2 regions of the Streptomyces inhibens genome follow, and region 2 is predicted to be linked to the other one. Evidence: predicted binding sites of a transcription regulator. Region 2 holds the regulator's gene; the other holds the start of a gene.

Region 1 (8,391 bases), 2.4 Mb from region 2:
TTCGACCTCGGTCCGATCTTCGCGTGCCAGGAATGTTTCGGGCCGCTCGAAGTCGCCTACGACCTGCCGAGCGGCGATCCCGAGAGCCTGCGGAAGCAGATCGAGGCCGGCCCGAACAACATCTGGCGCTACGCCCCGCTGCTGCCCGTCCCCACCGACGTGGCCGACAAGCCCAATCTGAACCCGGGCTTCACCAAGCTCGTCAAGGCCGACAACCTCGCCCGTGAGCTGGGCGTCACCGGCGGTCTGTACGTCAAGGACGACTCCGGCAACCCGACGCACTCCTTCAAGGACCGCGTCGTCGCGATCGCCGTCGAGGCCGCCCGCGCCTTCGGCTTCACCACCCTCTCCTGCTCCTCCACCGGCAACCTCGCCGGTGCGGTCGGCGCCGCGGCCCGCCGCGCCGGTTTCAAGTCCTGCGTCTTCATCCCGCACGACCTGGAGGCCGGAAAGGTCGTCATGGCCGCGGTCTACGGCGGCGACCTGGTGGGCATCGAGGGCAACTACGACGACGTCAACCGCTTCTGCTCGGAGCTCATCGGCGACCCGCTCGGTGAGGGCTGGGGCTTCGTCAACGTCAATCTGCGTCCGTACTACGGCGAGGGTTCCAAGACCCTCGCGTACGAGATCTGCGAGCAGCTCGGCTGGCAGCTCCCGGACCAGATCGTCATCCCGATCGCGTCCGGCTCGCAGCTGACGAAGATCGACAAGGGGCTCAAGGAGCTGATCGCCCTCGGCCTGGTCGAGGACAAGCCCTACAAGATCTTCGGCGCCCAGGCGGAGGGCTGCTCGCCGGTGTCCACGGCCTTCAAGGCCGGGCACGACGTCGTCCGCCCGCAGAAGCCGAACACCATCGCCAAGTCGCTGGCCATCGGCAACCCGGCCGACGGGCCGTATGTGCTCGACATCGCGCGCCGTACGGGCGGTGCGGTGGAGGATGTCAACGACGAGCAGGTCGTGGACGCGATCAAGCTGCTGGCCAGGACCGAGGGCATCTTCGCGGAGACCGCGGGCGGAGTGACCGTCGGCGTGACCAAGAAGCTCATCGAGGACGGTCTGCTCGACCCCACCCTGACCACCGTCATCCTCAACACCGGTGACGGCCTCAAGACGCTTGACGCCGTCGCCCCGACCTCCGGGCCCACGGCCACCATCCGTCCGGACCTGGACGCGTTCCGCGCGGCCGGCCTGGCCGGCTGAGGCCGCCGGCCGGTCCGCGCACGAGGCCGCGCCGCAGCCCCGAACCCGTACTCCGTAACCCCTGTCCCCGGAAGGCAGAACCATGAGCGTCAAGGTCCGCATCCCCACCATCCTCCGCACGTACACCGGCGGCGAGGCCGAGGTCACCGCCGAGGGCGCGACCCTCTCCGAGGTGATCGCCGACCTGGAGAAGAACCACCAGGGCATCGCGGCCCGTGTACTGGACGACGCCGGCAAGCTGCGCCGTTTCGTGAATGTGTACGTCAATGACGATGATGTGCGCTTCGAGCAGGGCCTGGAGACGCCGACTCCGAACGGCGCGGGTATCTCGATCATTCCGGCGGTCGCCGGCGGGTGCTAATTTGCGCCATCTCTTCACCTTCTTGACCGGAATTGCCCCGTCCATTGAAATCGGACGGGGCAATTCCGTTTAGTGAAAGGGGATACCATTGGGGCGATCCCCCTCCGCATATCTCCGCGCGCGTGCCGAACGCATATGAGAACGGGGAGAGTTGTGTCCAAAGTGTGGGCGGCATTTGTCGCTTAGGTGCGCTATGCCTGGCCCGACTTGCCCCGGAGAACCGGGACTTCAGCGGATATTGCCGATTCTCCGACGCCAGAATTCTCGTCCGATTGACCTGTTGCGCTGGGCATCTGTGCAGATACATTCAGCGGCGGTCGACGCGTTCCGGCGCACACCCCACGGGCCTTTCGCGGGGTGAGGTCTGACCCGGGTCCGCGGAGTGCGGTCCTGCGCAAGGGCCAGTAATAGGGGAGTTAGGCATGGCTCAGGGCACCGTCAAGTGGTTCAACGCGGAGAAGGGGTACGGCTTCATCGCGGTCGACGGTGGTGCGGATGTTTTCGTCCACTACAGCGCGATTCAGATGGACGGCTACCGCACCCTTGAGGAGGGCCAGCGGGTCGAGTTCGAGATCTCGCAGGGCCAGAAGGGGCCGCAGGCGGACATGGTCCGGGTGGCCGGCTGAGGCGCCGACCGACTGCTGCGTGGTGAAGGCCCGTATCCCAGAGGGGATACGGGCCTTCTGCTGTCTTCCGCCGTCCTCCGCGCGGGGGGTGCCGGCCCAAGCCGCTTGCGCCCTCCCGTCGCCCGACCGCCACCCCTAAAGGGGGCTCCTTGTGGAGCCGCTTGCACTCTCGGGGGTCGAGTGCTAATCATTGCGTTAGCACTCTCCCAGTGAGAGTGACAGAACTTGGATCGGGTCAGTGAGGTCCGCAGGCCGAGTGGGGCAAGGAACCACAAGGGTTGCAGGCCGTCCGTCGCGGGCACCGGCGCGGTCCACGAAGAACGCCACCCCTGTCCGGGAGGACCACTTCACATGGCCAAGATCATCGCGTTCGACGAGGAGGCACGGCGCGGTCTCGAGCGCGGGATGAACCAGCTCGCCGACGCCGTCAAGGTCACCCTCGGCCCCAAGGGCCGCAACGTCGTCCTCGAGAAGAAGTGGGGCGCCCCCACGATCACCAACGATGGTGTTTCCATCGCCAAGGAGATCGAGCTCGAGGACCCGTACGAGAAGATCGGCGCCGAGCTGGTCAAGGAGGTCGCGAAGAAGACGGACGACGTCGCCGGTGACGGCACGACGACCGCGACCGTCCTGGCCCAGGCTCTGGTCCGCGAGGGCCTGCGCAACGTAGCCGCCGGCGCCAACCCGATGGCTCTCAAGCGCGGCATCGAGCGCGCCGTCGAGGCTGTCTCCGCCGCCCTGCTGGAGCAGGCCAAGGACGTGGAGACCAAGGAGCAGATCGCTTCGACCGCCTCCATCTCCGCCGCCGACACCCAGATCGGCGAGCTCATCGCCGAGGCCATGGACAAGGTCGGCAAGGAAGGCGTCATCACCGTCGAGGAGTCCCAGACCTTCGGTCTGGAGCTGGAGCTCACCGAGGGTATGCGCTTCGACAAGGGCTACATCTCGGCGTACTTCGCCACCGACATGGAGCGTATGGAGGCGTCGCTCGACGACCCGTACATCCTCATCGTCAACTCCAAGATCGGCAACGTGAAGGACCTGCTGCCGCTCCTGGAGAAGGTCATGCAGTCCGGCAAGCCGCTGCTGATCATCGCCGAGGACGTCGAGGGCGAGGCCCTGTCGACCCTGGTCGTCAACAAGATCCGTGGCACCTTCAAGTCCGTCGCCGTCAAGGCTCCGGGCTTCGGTGACCGCCGCAAGGCCATGCTCGGCGACATCGCCATCCTCACCGGTGGCACCGTCATCTCCGAGGAGGTCGGCCTCAAGCTGGAGAACGCCGGTCTCGACCTGCTGGGCCGCGCCCGCAAGGTCGTCATCACCAAGGACGAGACCACCATCGTCGACGGTGCCGGCGACAGCGACCAGGTCCAGGGCCGCGTCAACCAGATCCGCGCCGAGATCGAGAACTCCGACTCGGACTACGACCGCGAGAAGCTCCAGGAGCGTCTGGCGAAGCTGGCCGGCGGCGTGGCCGTCATCAAGGCCGGTGCCGCCACCGAGGTCGAGCTCAAGGAGCGCAAGCACCGCATCGAGGACGCCGTTCGCAACGCGAAGGCGGCCGTCGAGGAGGGCATCGTCGCCGGCGGTGGCGTCGCCCTGCTCCAGGCTTCCTCGGTCTTCGAGAAGCTCGAGCTCGAGGGTGACGAGGCCACCGGTGCCGCCGCTGTGAAGCTGGCCCTGGAGGCCCCGCTGAAGCAGATCTCCGTCAACGGCGGCCTTGAGGGCGGCGTTGTCGTGGAGAAGGTGCGCAACCTGCCCGTCGGCCACGGCCTGAACGCCGCGACCGGTGAGTACGTCGACATGATCGCCGAAGGCATCATCGACCCGGCGAAGGTGACCCGCTCTGCGCTGCAGAACGCCGCCTCCATCGCCGCGCTCTTCCTCACCACCGAGGCCGTCATCGCCGACAAGCCGGAGAAGGCCGCCGCGGCCGCTCCGGGCGGTATGCCGGGCGGTGACATGGACTTCTGATCCTCTGGATCAGAGCGCTGATCCTCCGGGATCACACGTCCACACGTTCGTCGGGGCGGCACCCTCCTCCCAGGGGGTGCCGCCCCGACGGCGTTCTCCGTGCCTTCGGCGTGCCCCGGCGGGGCGCGCCGCCGACCGCGTAATGATGACGATGACGTTGTGCCGACTCCGATGTGGACGGCAGGCGGCCGGTCATCAATGTGGATCTTGGGGTGGATGCACCCTGCGCGATCAAGGCGATGGGGTGTTCGTACGAACCGGGGCACGCAGGGACACGACCGGGCCGCACAGGGGCGCCGGCGCGTCGCGGCGCTCCTGTTGGCCGCGGCCGCGTTGCTCTACAACGGCTGGCTCCTGGAGTTCGTGCTGCCGACGGGCCTGGATCCGCGCCACTCCTACGTCAGCGAGTTGTACGCCGCCGACCAGCCGTTGCGATGGCTCTTCGGCGGGATCGAGAGCGTCTGCGCCGTGCTGGTGGGCGGGGGAGCGCTGCTGGCGGGCGGCGCGGCGTCCGGCATCCGGTCGCGGACGGGCATCCGGTCGCGGGCGGACTGGTGGGCGCGGTCCGGCTGGTGGGCCTTGCTCGGCCTCGCGTTGTCCTCGCTGGCCGATGTCTACCTGCCCATGCGCTGCGCGCCCTCGGTGGAACCCGGATGCGAGGCCGTACACCCCTGGCACACGGCCACCAGCGCACTCGCCCACTTCTTCGTCTTCGCCTCGATGGCCCTGCTCGGCCGGGCGGCCGCGACCGACGCGCCCCGTATGCCGCTGATCCGCCGCTGGGGGACATGGGTGCTGGCGCCGGCGCTGCCGACCGCCGTGTGCACGGTGGGCCCGCTGATCGGCCGGCCCGGCTGGCACGGCATCCCGCAACGGGCCCATCTGACACTGGTGGGCGTGTGGTTCGCGCTGCTGGCCGCCGAACTGGCCGGCTCGTCCCGGCAAACGGCCCGAGGACCGGGGGCGGGGCGCGAGCGGGTCCCAGAGGTGGCGCAGCCCGCCGCCGACGGCGGCTGAGCCGGCCCGGTTTCGTCCGCTCGTGGTCCTGGCCTTGGTGCGATGATGCGTTCGTGGTGACAGACGCACAGTGGAGTCGGATTCGGGAAGGCTTGCGCTTCGGGCAGGTGGTTGAAGGCACTGTCGTGAGGGTGCCCCGTCCCGGTGCGATCGGGATCTTTGTGGACATCGGCCTGAGCGTCGGAGGCTTCGTCGATGTCGTGCTGTTGCCCCACCGGAGCGAGTGCTGGCCGACCGAAGGCACGGTCACCGAATTCGAGATCTGGTGGGCCGACAGCCGGAAGCAGATCCGGTTGAAGCCGTCCGATCCTCAGTATCTGTGTGACGACTTCGCCGACTTCGTGGAACGCTTCCGGCCCAGTTGGCCATCCGACGTCGGGTGTGCGGTTCTGGCCCCGGGGGCCTCCGACGCCGGATGAGCTGCCCCTCAGTCCCCGGGGAGCAACCGGGACTCGGCGCTCGGCAGCTTGCTCCACCAGTGGTCGTAACGGCGGTAGACCTCCGGTTCGCGGTCGGCGAGGAACGCCGTCAGCGACCGGGCCTCGGCGGCGAGCTCCTCCCAGACCTCGTCCGGTAGACGGTGGAAGGCGGTTGCCTCGATTCCCCCCTCGGCCGGGCGCCATACGCCGACGACGTACCCGTCGACCAGCAGGGTCGGCAGCACGTCACCGTTCCTGCGGGTGACGAGCGTGCGGTGGGCCAGTGGGATGACGCGGCTGCGGTCGGAGTAGGCCAGCAGGATGCTGTCCCACATGGCCATCAGCCGGGGCGGCGCCGGGGTGTCCTCGTCCGGACGCGGTGCGCCCGGGGTGTCGAACAGCTCCTCGCCGTCCGGCCCTGCCAGCCGCTCGATGTCGCCGTCGCCGGCGAGAGCCTGCAGTGTCGTCCTGACCCTGGCACGCTGGACCAACGCGAACTGCGCCACGTCCGCCACCGACGCCGGCCCGAACCCCTTGAGATAACGCAGGACCAGCGTTCGCAGGGACGTGGCGGACACCTCCGGGTCCGCCAGCACCGGCCTGGTCCTGGGTGCGATGTACGAGGGCTGGTGGCCGAACGACCACGGTGGTGTGGTGGGCGCGTGCAGCAGCGGCGCATAGTGCCGCAACCCCCACCACGCTCCGGGCTTCGCCGGCGCACCCAGTCGTTGCGCGAGCCACGCCTCGTACTCCGCAGTCGTCCGGGGCTGATCGGCGAAGGCCAGCAGTTCCGGAACCAGCGCGTCGGCGTCCTCGGTGGTCAGCCCTGACGCCGTGAAGCGGTCGCCCAGCCTGGCGGCACGCACCGAAGGCTGCACGGCCTCGCGGAAGGCCCGGAAATCGTCGGTGTGGACGGCGTGCAGCGTGATCCGCATCAGGGTCGACTTGACGACCGTGTGGTCGGCGAAGGCGGCATCGAGATCGGCCGGGTCGAAGTCGGCGAGGCGGTTCCACAACGCGAGGTAGGGCGAGGCCGCGTGCTGCGCCTGCAACGCGACCACACGCCGTACGCCGTCGGCGACGCCGAGCGTCTCCCGGCGCAGCAGCAACTGCCGAGCGAGCGTGGCGCGGTTGAGTTCCCGTGCGGTGATTTTCATGCCGTGACCGTCTCGTTCCCCATGTTGTGAACCCGGCAACATGTTGTGAACCCGGCAACGACGACGTTCGCGGAGCGCTGACCGTGCCGGAGATACATCTCCTTCTCCTCTCCTTCACCTCTCCGCTACAACCATCCCCTCCCTCCGCGGGTCTCTTCTTCACCAACTGTCCTGCGGACAAAGGGAGAACGAGCCCCGCATGCCCAAGCATCTCCGTACGACCCTGGCCACCGCGGCCGCCACCGCGCTGGCGGCCGGGCTGCTGACGGCCGCCACCGGCACCGCCTCGGCCGCGGACAACGCCGCGCCGGCCGCGGGCGGCCGCCAGGGCGACTTCAACGGCGACGGCTACCGCGATCTCGCGGTCGCCGCGCCCGCCGCCACCGTCGACGGCAAGAAGGGCGCCGGCGCCGTCACCGTGCTCTACGGCTCGGCGAACGGCGTGGACGCCTCCCGGCGCACCACGCTGACCCAGAACTCCCCGGGCGTCCCGGGCGCGGCCGAGGCCGATGACCTCTTCGGCGCGAGCCTCGCCGCCGGCGACTTCAACTCCGACGGTTACGCGGACCTCGCCGTCGCGGCCCCGTACGAGGATGTCGCGGGCGACGCCGACGGCGGCACCGTACAGATCCTGTGGGGCGCGTCCGGCGGCCTCTCCGGCTTCGGCAGTGCCACCCTGGCCGACCCGGCCCCCTCGCAGCACGACCGTTTCGGCGCGGCACTGGCCGCCGGCGACTTCGACCGCGACGGCAAGGCCGACCTGGCCACCGGCACCTCTTCCGCCACCCTGCACGTCTTCAAGGGCGGCATCAGCAAGACCGGAACCCCGGGCGCCCACTCGGCCGTCGCCCTGCCCATCCTCGGCGGGGCCGGCAACGGCATCATCCAGCTGACGTCGGGCGAGGTCACCGACCAGGGCTACGCCGACCTCGTCGTCAGCGCCTACGACAAGAACGAGCCCTACTACAGCACCAATTACTACCTGCCCGGCACGTCATCGGGCCTGTCCGGCGCCGGCATCAAGCGTCTGCCCGGCGGCTTCATCACGGCCATCGGCGACGTCAACGGCGACGGCTTCGGCGACCTGGTCACCGGCATGCTCTTCGACGACCAGGTGCCCGGCAGCACCAAGGGCGGCAAGGTCAACGTCATCCACGGTTCCGCCGACGGCCCGCGCGTGGACCAGATCGACACCATCACCCAGGAGTCCGGCGCGATACCCGGCAGCTCCGAGAAGGGCGACAAGTTCGGCTACGAGGTCTCCCTGGGTGACATCAACGGCGACGGCCTCCAGGACCTCGCCATCGGCGTCGCCGAGGAGACCATCGACGGTGCGAGCAAGGCCGGCGCGGTGACCGTACTGCGCGGCTCGCCCTCCGGCATCGACACCTCGCACAACGTCCAGTACTTCCACGAGAACTCCCCGGGAGTCCCCGGCACCGACGAGGCGAACGACTTCTTCGGCGGTGAGGTCTTCCTCTCCGACCTCAACGGCGACAAGAAGGCCGATCTGACCGTGGGCGCCACCTACGAGGACGGCGGCGACGGCGCGATCATCACCCTCCCCTCGGACGGCACCCGCCTGACCACCACGGGCTCCCGCTACATCTCACCGTCGACGGTCGGCGTCTCGACGG
Region 2 (8,391 bases):
CCTGCTGGCGGCGGTTCTGCGCGCCGCCGACCCGTCGGACCCGCGCTGGTACGAGGAGGACGGGCTCGTTCCGCTGCTCCAGGAGGAGGCGACCGGAGTCGAACTCGCACCGGCGCTGACCGGCCCGTTCCCCGCGCTGATCGCCTACTCCCTGGTCCGGCTGGCGCCGAACCTCCCGCTGCCGGCCGCGCTCGACTCCGGTATCGCCCTGGCGCAACTCGCCGGTGGCGAAGGGCTCGCCGCGTTCGTCCGTGCCGTCGAGGAGGCCTCGGACATCGATCTGGGCCACCCCGGACTGCTGGATCTGATGCGGGCGGCCGCGGCCGCCGCCGACCCGGAATCCTTCCTGCGCGAGCACCGCCCGGCCGGCGAGTGGGCCGACCCCGCCGCGTTGCAGGCGCTGCTGATGGTCCGGGACGGCCACGGCCCTTTGACGAAGCCCGACGGCCTCGACTGGGAGCTCGTCCGGCGCGAGCACGCCCGCCTGCCCTTGGGGACGGAGACCCGCCGTGGCTCGAGATATCAGAGCGGCAACCGGCTGCTCGGGCTCATCGGGTGGGAGGGCTGCCCCCACGACCTGGTCATGGAGAGCTTCCGCGAGCACCCGGCGATCACCGCGCGGCTCGCCGCCGAGCTGCCCTTCGAGGCGCTGGTGGGGGCCGAGGCCCGGGCGGGCACACTGGACTTCGAGGAGTTTCTCGGGCGCGGCATCCGCGAGGGCCGGCTGTCCGTGGACCGCGTCCTGACCGAAGTGACGCCGGCGGCCGAGGTGCTCCGTGCGCTGCCGTACGACCACGAGCCGACCCGCAAGGCCCTCACCGCCCTGGCCGACCGGCTCGGCATGGACCCGGTCAACTGGCTGACGTGCTACGCGCGGACGGGGCGCGCCCGGGGCAGCGTCGCCGAGCTGATCGCCGACGCCGCCTCGGCCACCTCTCGCAAGAAGCGCAACACCACCTGGCCGCATCCGCTGGAGGCGGTGTTCCCCGCAACCGCCCCCGAGGCGTCCCGGGCCGCGTTCCTCCGCCTCTTCGAGTGCGCCTCCCAGAAGGCGCAGATCGCCGTCGTACCGCACTTCGACGCGCGGGCCGTGCAGCACCTCCTGGTGTACGGCGATCCCGCCCCGGCCGTCCGGGATGCGGTGGTGGCCGCCCATGGTGTGTCGGCGCCGGTCTCACAGGCCTCCACCGATTCCCTCTCCCCCGAACAGCTCGCCCACCTCCTCGATCTCGACGAACCGCGGGTGGACGCCGCTCTCTTCCTCCACTGCCGCATCGACCAGCAGGAGCGGGAGCGGATGCTCGCCGGCCGGCTGCGCGGCGGTGGCACCCGCACCGTCCCCGACGAGCTGCTGCGGGTGCTGGACGAGGTCAACCTCGGCCATTACCGGCACTGGCTCGTCGCGGGCCTGGAATCCGGTGACCTGGGCGTGGCCCGCAAGATCATGGAGCGGCTGAAGCTCCGGGTACCGGCGGCCCGGCTGCGGCTGCTGATCGCTGTATGGGAGCGCAGCGGGCCCGACGCGGTGCGCGAGATCCTGGCGATGGACCGGCTCCCGGTCACCCTGCGCCGGCAGACCGAGCAGGCCCTGGACGCCCCCGACGGCCTGGCGCGGCTGCGCGCCCGGCTGGCCGCCGAGGAGGACCCGGCCAAGCTGGTGGCGTTCCTCAACACGACCCCGGCCTACGACGCCGGCCAGCGGCCGCACAAGCTGACCGGCGACGGCATCGCGCTCCCCTGGGCGGCGCTGCTGGAGGCGTACCGGTCCGGCGAGCTGACCCTCGGGCTCCCGGAGGCGCTCGCGGAGCGCGCCGACTGCCCGCGCGAGCTGCTGCTGGAACTCCTGGCCCACACCCCCGAGGACAGTCACTACCACCACTCGTGCATCCAGCCGGCCCTCGACCGCGGCGCGCTCACCCCCGAGGACCTGCTGACCCGCTCGGCCCCCGCGCGGACGGCCCTGTCCCACCTCATACGCGCCCTCAACTCCCCCGGCCGGCAAGAAGACCGGCAGAAGCTGCGGGCGTACGCCGCCACACTGACCGATGAGCATCTGGGCACCGACGTCGAGGCCTGGACGGTCTGCCTCCGGCTTCTGCCGACGTTCGCCGGCAGCCTCACGGAGCTGGTCGCGACGGCGGGCGCGATCGCGCGGCCGGCCGACTGAGCGGCGCGGGACGGCCTTCGGGGCGGTCCCGCGACAGACTCTTGGCCCTGTCGGCCATGGTCCGCCCGACAGGCTCCAGGGCCTGTCCGGTGGATCAGGGCCGGCCAGGCCCTAGTTCCAGCGCCCCGTGCGCCCCAGCAGGAGGGCCGTCGCCGCGGTGCCTGCCGTGGAGGTGCGCAGGACGGTCGGGCCGAGGCGGTAGGGCTGGGCGCCGGCCTCGGCGAAGGCGGCGAGCTCCTCCGGGGAGACGCCGCCCTCGGGCCCGACGACGAGCACGATGCGGCCGGTGGCGGGGAGTTCGGCGGTGGCGAGCGGGGAGCTGCCCTCCTCGTGGAGGACGGCCGCGAAGTCGGCGTCGGCGAGCAGCGCCGCCACCTGCTTCGTCGTCAGCGGGTCAGCGACCTCGGGGAAGGTCAGCCGGCGCGACTGCTTGCCCGCCTCGCGGGCCGTGGCGCGCCATTTGCCCAGCGATTTGGCGGCCCGCTCGCCCTTCCACTGGGTGACGCAACGCGCCGCCGGCCAGGGCACGATGACGTCCACACCGGTCTCGGTCATCGTCTCGACGGCCAGCTCGCCCCGGTCGCCCTTGGGCAGCGCCTGGACAACGGTGATCGTGGGGTTCGGCGGGTCCTCGGTGCGCAGCTCCGCGACCGCGACGGTGAGCCGGTCCTTGCCCTCCACGGCGGCGACCGTGCCCTGGGCGCCGGCCCCGTGGCCGTCCGTCAGCACCACCTCTTCACCGACCCGCAGCCGGCGCACCGAGACCGCGTGCCGGCCCTCGGGGCCGTCCAGGGTCAGCGTGGCGCCGGCTCGTACGTCCGCGAGTGAGTCGACGAGGAAGACCGGCGCGGTCATGAGGCGCTGCCGGCGTGAGGGAGGTTCAACGCGGCGCGCGCGGCGTCGAGTTCGGCCGCCAGGACCTCCACGAGCTGCCCGGCGGGCATCTCCCGCGCCAGCCGGTGCCCCTGCCCCGCCCAGAGGTTCAGGCCCTGCGCGTCGCCCGCCTTGGCCGCGGCCTTGCGCACGGTGGAGGTGAGGTAGTGGACGGCGGGATAGGCGGCGGGCGCGTACGGGCCGTGCTCGCGCATGAAGCGGTTCACCAGCCCGCGGGCCGGCCGCCCGGAGAACGCCCGGGTCAACTCGGTATGGGTGAACAGGGGGTTGGTCAGCGCCTGCTTGTGCAGCGGATTGGCGCCCGACTCGGGGGTGGCGAGGAAGGCGGTGCCCAGCTGCGCCATCGACGCCCCGGCGGCCAGCACCGCCGCGATCTGCGCCCCGCGCATCAGCCCGCCCGCGGCGATCACCGGGATCTGCACGGCCTCGCGGACCTGGCCGAGCAGCGCCAGCAGCCCCAGCCCCGCGCCGGTCCCGTCCGCGTGCGGATCGTCCCGGTGGGTGCCCTGGTGGCCGCCCGCCTCCACGCCCTGCACACACACCGCGTCCGCCCCCGACCACTGCGCGGCCTGCGCCTCGGCCGCCGTGGTGACCGTGACGACCGTGTACGTACCGACCTTGGCGAAGGCGTCGAGGACGGCGCGCGAGGGGCAGCCGAAGGTGAAGGAGACCACCGGCACCGGGTCCTCCCGCAGGATCGCGAGCTTGGCCTCGTAGTTGTCGTCGGAGGGCCCGTCGGTGTCACCGAGCTCGGTCTCGTACCAGGCGGCCTCGCCGGCGAGCTGTTCGCGGTAGACCTCGACGACGGAGCTGTCGGCCAGGGAGGGCTGCGGCATGAAGAGATTGACACCGAAGGGCCGGTCGGTCAGCCCGCGCAGCTGTTTGATCTCCTGATACATGCCGTCGGCGGTCTTGTAACCGGCGGCAAGGAAGCCGAGACCGCCGGCGCCGCAGACGGCGGCGGCAAGCTCGGGTCCGGAGCCGCCTCCCGCCATCGGGGCCTGCACGATCGGGTAGCGGCAGAGATCGGTCGGTGCGGTGGGCATGAGCACATCGTGTCACGCCCACCGCCTCGTCCCGAACCCGGGCGGGCTCGACCTACCGCCCGGTATGGCGTCCTCCCGGGGTCAATCCCCGGGGCCATCGGCGTCCGGTCTACCGCCCGTTGAACGCGTCCTTGAGGCGCGAGAAGAGCCCCTGCTGCCCCGGCTGAAACTGCCCGGTGGGCCGCTCCTCGCCGCGGAGCTTGGCCAGTCGGCGCAGCAGCTCCTCCTGCTCGGGGTCGAGCTTGGACGGGGTCTGCACCTCGACATGGACGATGAGATCGCCACGGCCGCCGCCGCGCAGATGCGTCACCCCGCGCTGGTGCAGCGGGATCGACTGACCGGACTGGGTGCCGGGCCGGACGTCGATCTCCTCCACCCCGTCGAGCGTCTCCAGCGGACACTTCGTGCCCAGTGAGGCCGCCGTCATCGGGATGGTGACCGTGCAGTGCAGATCGTCGCCGCGCCGCTGGAAGACCGGGTGCGGCAGCTCATGGATCTCGACATAGAGATCACCGGCGGGGCCGCCGCCGGGGCCGACCTCGCCCTCGCCCGCGAGCTGGATGCGGGTGCCGTTGTCGACACCGGCCGGGATCTTGACCGTCAGGGTGCGGCGGGACCGGATCCGTCCGTCGCCGGCGCACTCGGGGCACGGCGTCGGCACGACCGTGCCGAAGCCCTGGCACTGCGGACACGGCCGGGACGTCATGACCTGGCCGAGGAAGGACCGGGTGACCTGCGAGACCTCACCGCGGCCGCGGCACATGTCACAGGTCTGCGCCGAGGTGCCCGGCGCCGCGCCCTCGCCACTGCACGTCGTACACACGACGGCGGTGTCGACCTGGATGTCCTTGGTCGTGCCGAAGGCCGCTTCGTTCAGCTCGATGTCGAGCCGGATCATGGCGTCCTGGCCACGGCGGGTGCGCGAGCGCGGTCCGCGCTGCGAGGCCGTGCCGAAGAACGCGTCCATGATGTCGGAGAAGTTGCCGAAGCCCGCACCGAAGCCGCCCGCGCCCGCGCCGCCGCCCGCCTGCGAGAGGGGGTCACCGCCCAGGTCGTAGACCTGCTTCTTCTGCGGATCCGACAGGACCTCGTAAGCGGCGTTGATCTCCTTGAACCGCTCCTGGGTCTTGGGATCCGGGTTCACGTCCGGGTGCAGCTCGCGCGCCAGCCGACGGAAGGCCTTCTTGATCTGGTCCTGCGAGGCATCGCGGCCGACACCGAGGACCGAGTAGTAATCCGTGGCCACTTACGACTCCGCGAGGATTTGTCCGACGTAACGTGCCACTGCGCGTACCGCTCCCATCGTTCCGGGGTAGTCCATGCGGGTCGGTCCGACCACGCCGAGTTTGGCGACTGCCTCGTCGCCCGAACCGTAGCCGACCGCGACGACCGATGTGGACGTCAGGCCTTCATGGGCATTCTCATGCCCGATACGTACGGTCATGCCCGAGTCCTTGGCCTCCCCGAGCAGCTTGAGCAGCACCACATGCTCCTCAAGAGCCTCCAGCACCGGCCGGATGGTCAGTGGGAAATCGTGCCCGAAGCGCGTGAGATTGGCGGTACCGCCGATCATCAGCCGCTCTTCGGTCTCCTCCACCAAAGTCTCCAGCAACACCGACAGCACTGTCGAGACCGTGCCGCGGTCGTCCTGCTCGAAGGACTCCGGGAGATCCTGCACCAACTGCGGAACATCCGCGAACCGGCGCCCCACGACCCGGCTGTTGAGCCGTGCTCGCAGATCCGCCAGGGACGTCTCACCGAACGGCGTCTGGCAGTCGATGAGCCGCTGCTCGACCCGCCCGGTGTCCGTGATGAGTACGAGCATCACCCGCGCCGGGGCCAGCGCCAGCAGCTCGACATGGCGGACCGTGGACCGCGTCAGGGACGGGTACTGCACGACCGCGACCTGCCGGGTCAGCTGCGCCAGCAGCCGGACCGTGCGGCCGACGACATCGTCGAGGTCGACGGCGCCGTCCAGGAAATTCTGGATCGCCCGCCGCTCGGGGCTGGACAGCGGCTTGACGCCGGCCAGCTTGTCGACGAAGAGGCGGTAGCCCTTGTCGGTCGGGATCCGCCCGGCGCTCGTATGCGGCTGGGCGATGAATCCCTCATCCTCCAGCGCCGCCATGTCGTTACGGATGGTGGCCGGGGAGACCCCCAGCTGATGGCGTTCGGTGAGCGCCTTGGAGCCGACCGGCTCCTCCGTTCCGACATAGTCCTGAACGATGGCGCGCAGCACCTCCAGCCTGCGTTCACTGAGCATCCCGCGCACCTCCAGTCCGGCCGTCCCGCCGTCTCGTCTCTTCCTGGCACTCACCCGGGCCGAGTGCCAGACCCGGAGCCAGTGTACGGCCGGGTAGCACGGCCACGGCAAGGGCGGCCGCGCGGAGCACTCACCCGATGACCGTGTTCGGTCGATCTGTCGGGCAACGCTATCGCGATGGAGCTAGCGTCTCGGTATGCACACTGCTTGGGAAGAGGCCGGCTGGGAAGGGCTCGGTGAAGGTGTCGCCAGGCGCCGGATGCCGGGCTGGGACGAGACGATCGGCGTGATCGCCGGTGCGACCGGCGTCATGATCGTCGATACCGGGGCGACCATCCGCGACGGCGCGGATCTGCGCCGCGCGATCCGCGGCGTGCTCGGCCGGGAAGTGACGCATGTCGCGCTCACCCATCCACACTTCGATCATGTGCTGGGCACCGCCGCCTTCGCGGGCGTCGAGGTGTTCGGCGCGGCCGGCCTCGGTGACCTGCTGCGCCGCGGCAAGGACGAGCTGCGGCACGACGCGACGCGGCACGGCGTCGACCGGGACGCCGCGGCCGAGGCCACCGACCTGCTCGTCGCCCCGCACCACCACGTACACGGCCAGCTGACCGTCGACCTCGGCGACCGGCAGGTGCTGCTCGCCAACGTCGGCCCCGGTCACACCGCCCACGATCTGGCCGTCCTGGTGCCCGGCAAGCACGGCACCCCGGAGATCGTCTTCTGCGGCGACCTGGTGGAGGAGTCCGGCGAGCCCAGCGCGGGCCCGGACGCACTGCCGCAGCAGTGGCCCGCCGCCCTGGACCGGCTGCTCGCCCTCGGCGGCGAGGACGCGGTGTACGTCCCCGGCCACGGCGCCGTGGTGGACGCCCGCTTCGTCCGCGCCCAGCGCGACGCCCTCGCCACCCGCTTCGGCGTCACCCCTTCCTGACCCCCCTCCTGCCCCCGCCCACTCCCCGGACAGACAGGCCCCCATGCACAGCAAGCGCTACAGCCCCGACCTCACTCCTGCCTGGAAGAAGCAGCGCCCCGCCCCTGAGGTACCGGCCGACCCCGATCTGGTCGTCGAGGAGGTCGGCTCGGGCTTCTGCGGCGCCGTGATCCGCTGCGAGAAGACGGCCGAGGGCCCGACGGTCACCCTGGAGGACCGCTTCGGCAAGCACCGCGTCTTCCCGATGACCCCGCGCGGCTTCCTCCTGGAGGGCAAGGTCGTCACCCTCGTACGCCCGCAGAACCGGCCGGCGTCGAGCGGCCCCGCCCGTACGGCATCCGGCTCACTCGCCGTCCCCGGCGCCCGCGCCCGGGTCGCACGCGCCGGGCGTATCTATGTGGAAGGCCGGCACGACGCCGAACTGGTCGAGCGGGTGTGGGGCGACGATCTGCGCATCGAGGGCGTCGTCGTGGAATACCTGGAGGGCATCGACGACCTCCCGGCGATCGTCCGTGGCTTCTCCCCCGGCCCGGATGCCCGCCTCGGCGTCCTGGTCGACCATCTCGTGCCCGGCTCGAAGGAGTCCCGTATCGCCGCCGAGGTGACCGGTGATCATGCGCTGGTCGTCGGCCACCCGTACATCGACGTGTGGGAGGCGGTGAAGCCGTCCTCGGTCGGGATTGCGGCGTGGCCGACCGTTCCGCACGGCCAGGACTGGAAGACGGGGGTGTGCCGGGCGCTGGGCTGGCCGGAGAACACGGGCGCGGCCTGGCAGCGGATCCTGTCGTGCGTGCGGTCCTACAAGGACCTGGAGCCGGCGTTGCTGGGGAGGGTGGAGGAGTTGATCGACTTTGTTACGGCCGGCGGTGCGGCCTGACGCCCTTGAGGGTTCCGAACTCGGTGGTGTCCAGATCAATCCCGAGCAGCTCCAGCGGCACCGGGTCGCCGAATTTGGTGATCCGCTGCACTGCGTAGTCGGCCTCCTGGCCGCTACCGAACGGCTCGGTGAGCAGAACGCACTGTGCCATGACGGGGTCGATGATCAAATACGCGGGCACCTTACCTGCGGCGTAGATGCTGCGCTTGAGCC

The links. The regulator HrcA, encoded in region 2, represses chaperone genes, less so after heat shock. The targets are predictions, from matches to a motif close to TTNGCACTCNGNNNNNCNGAGTGCNAA.
Region 1: a site for HrcA is predicted at 2,383-2,409, ahead of groL (chaperonin GroEL). Genes of this name have one in related genera too.

Annotation. Positions count from the first base shown of each region.
Region 1 is NZ_CP084681.1:5,900,942-5,909,332, forward strand. Features, by position in the region: gene thrC (threonine synthase) at 1-1,200, shown strand, start outside; gene KI385_RS26960 (MoaD/ThiS family protein) at 1,283-1,561, shown strand; gene KI385_RS26965 (cold-shock protein) at 1,984-2,187, shown strand; gene groL (chaperonin GroEL) at 2,539-4,161, shown strand; gene KI385_RS26975 (DUF998 domain-containing protein) at 4,480-5,178, shown strand; gene KI385_RS26980 (hypothetical protein) at 5,232-5,597, shown strand; gene KI385_RS26985 (winged helix DNA-binding domain-containing protein) at 5,606-6,754, opposite strand; gene KI385_RS26990 (FG-GAP-like repeat-containing protein) at 6,954-8,391, shown strand, end outside.
Region 2 is NZ_CP084681.1:3,480,191-3,488,581, forward strand. Features, by position in the region: gene KI385_RS16035 (hypothetical protein) at 1-2,167, shown strand, start outside; gene KI385_RS16040 (16S rRNA (uracil(1498)-N(3))-methyltransferase) at 2,279-3,022, opposite strand; gene KI385_RS16045 (nitronate monooxygenase) at 3,019-4,107, opposite strand; gene dnaJ (molecular chaperone DnaJ) at 4,217-5,353, opposite strand; gene hrcA (heat-inducible transcriptional repressor HrcA) at 5,354-6,370, opposite strand; gene KI385_RS16060 (MBL fold metallo-hydrolase) at 6,567-7,301, shown strand; gene KI385_RS16065 (DUF3097 domain-containing protein) at 7,345-8,178, shown strand; gene KI385_RS16070 (Uma2 family endonuclease) at 8,156-8,391, opposite strand, start outside.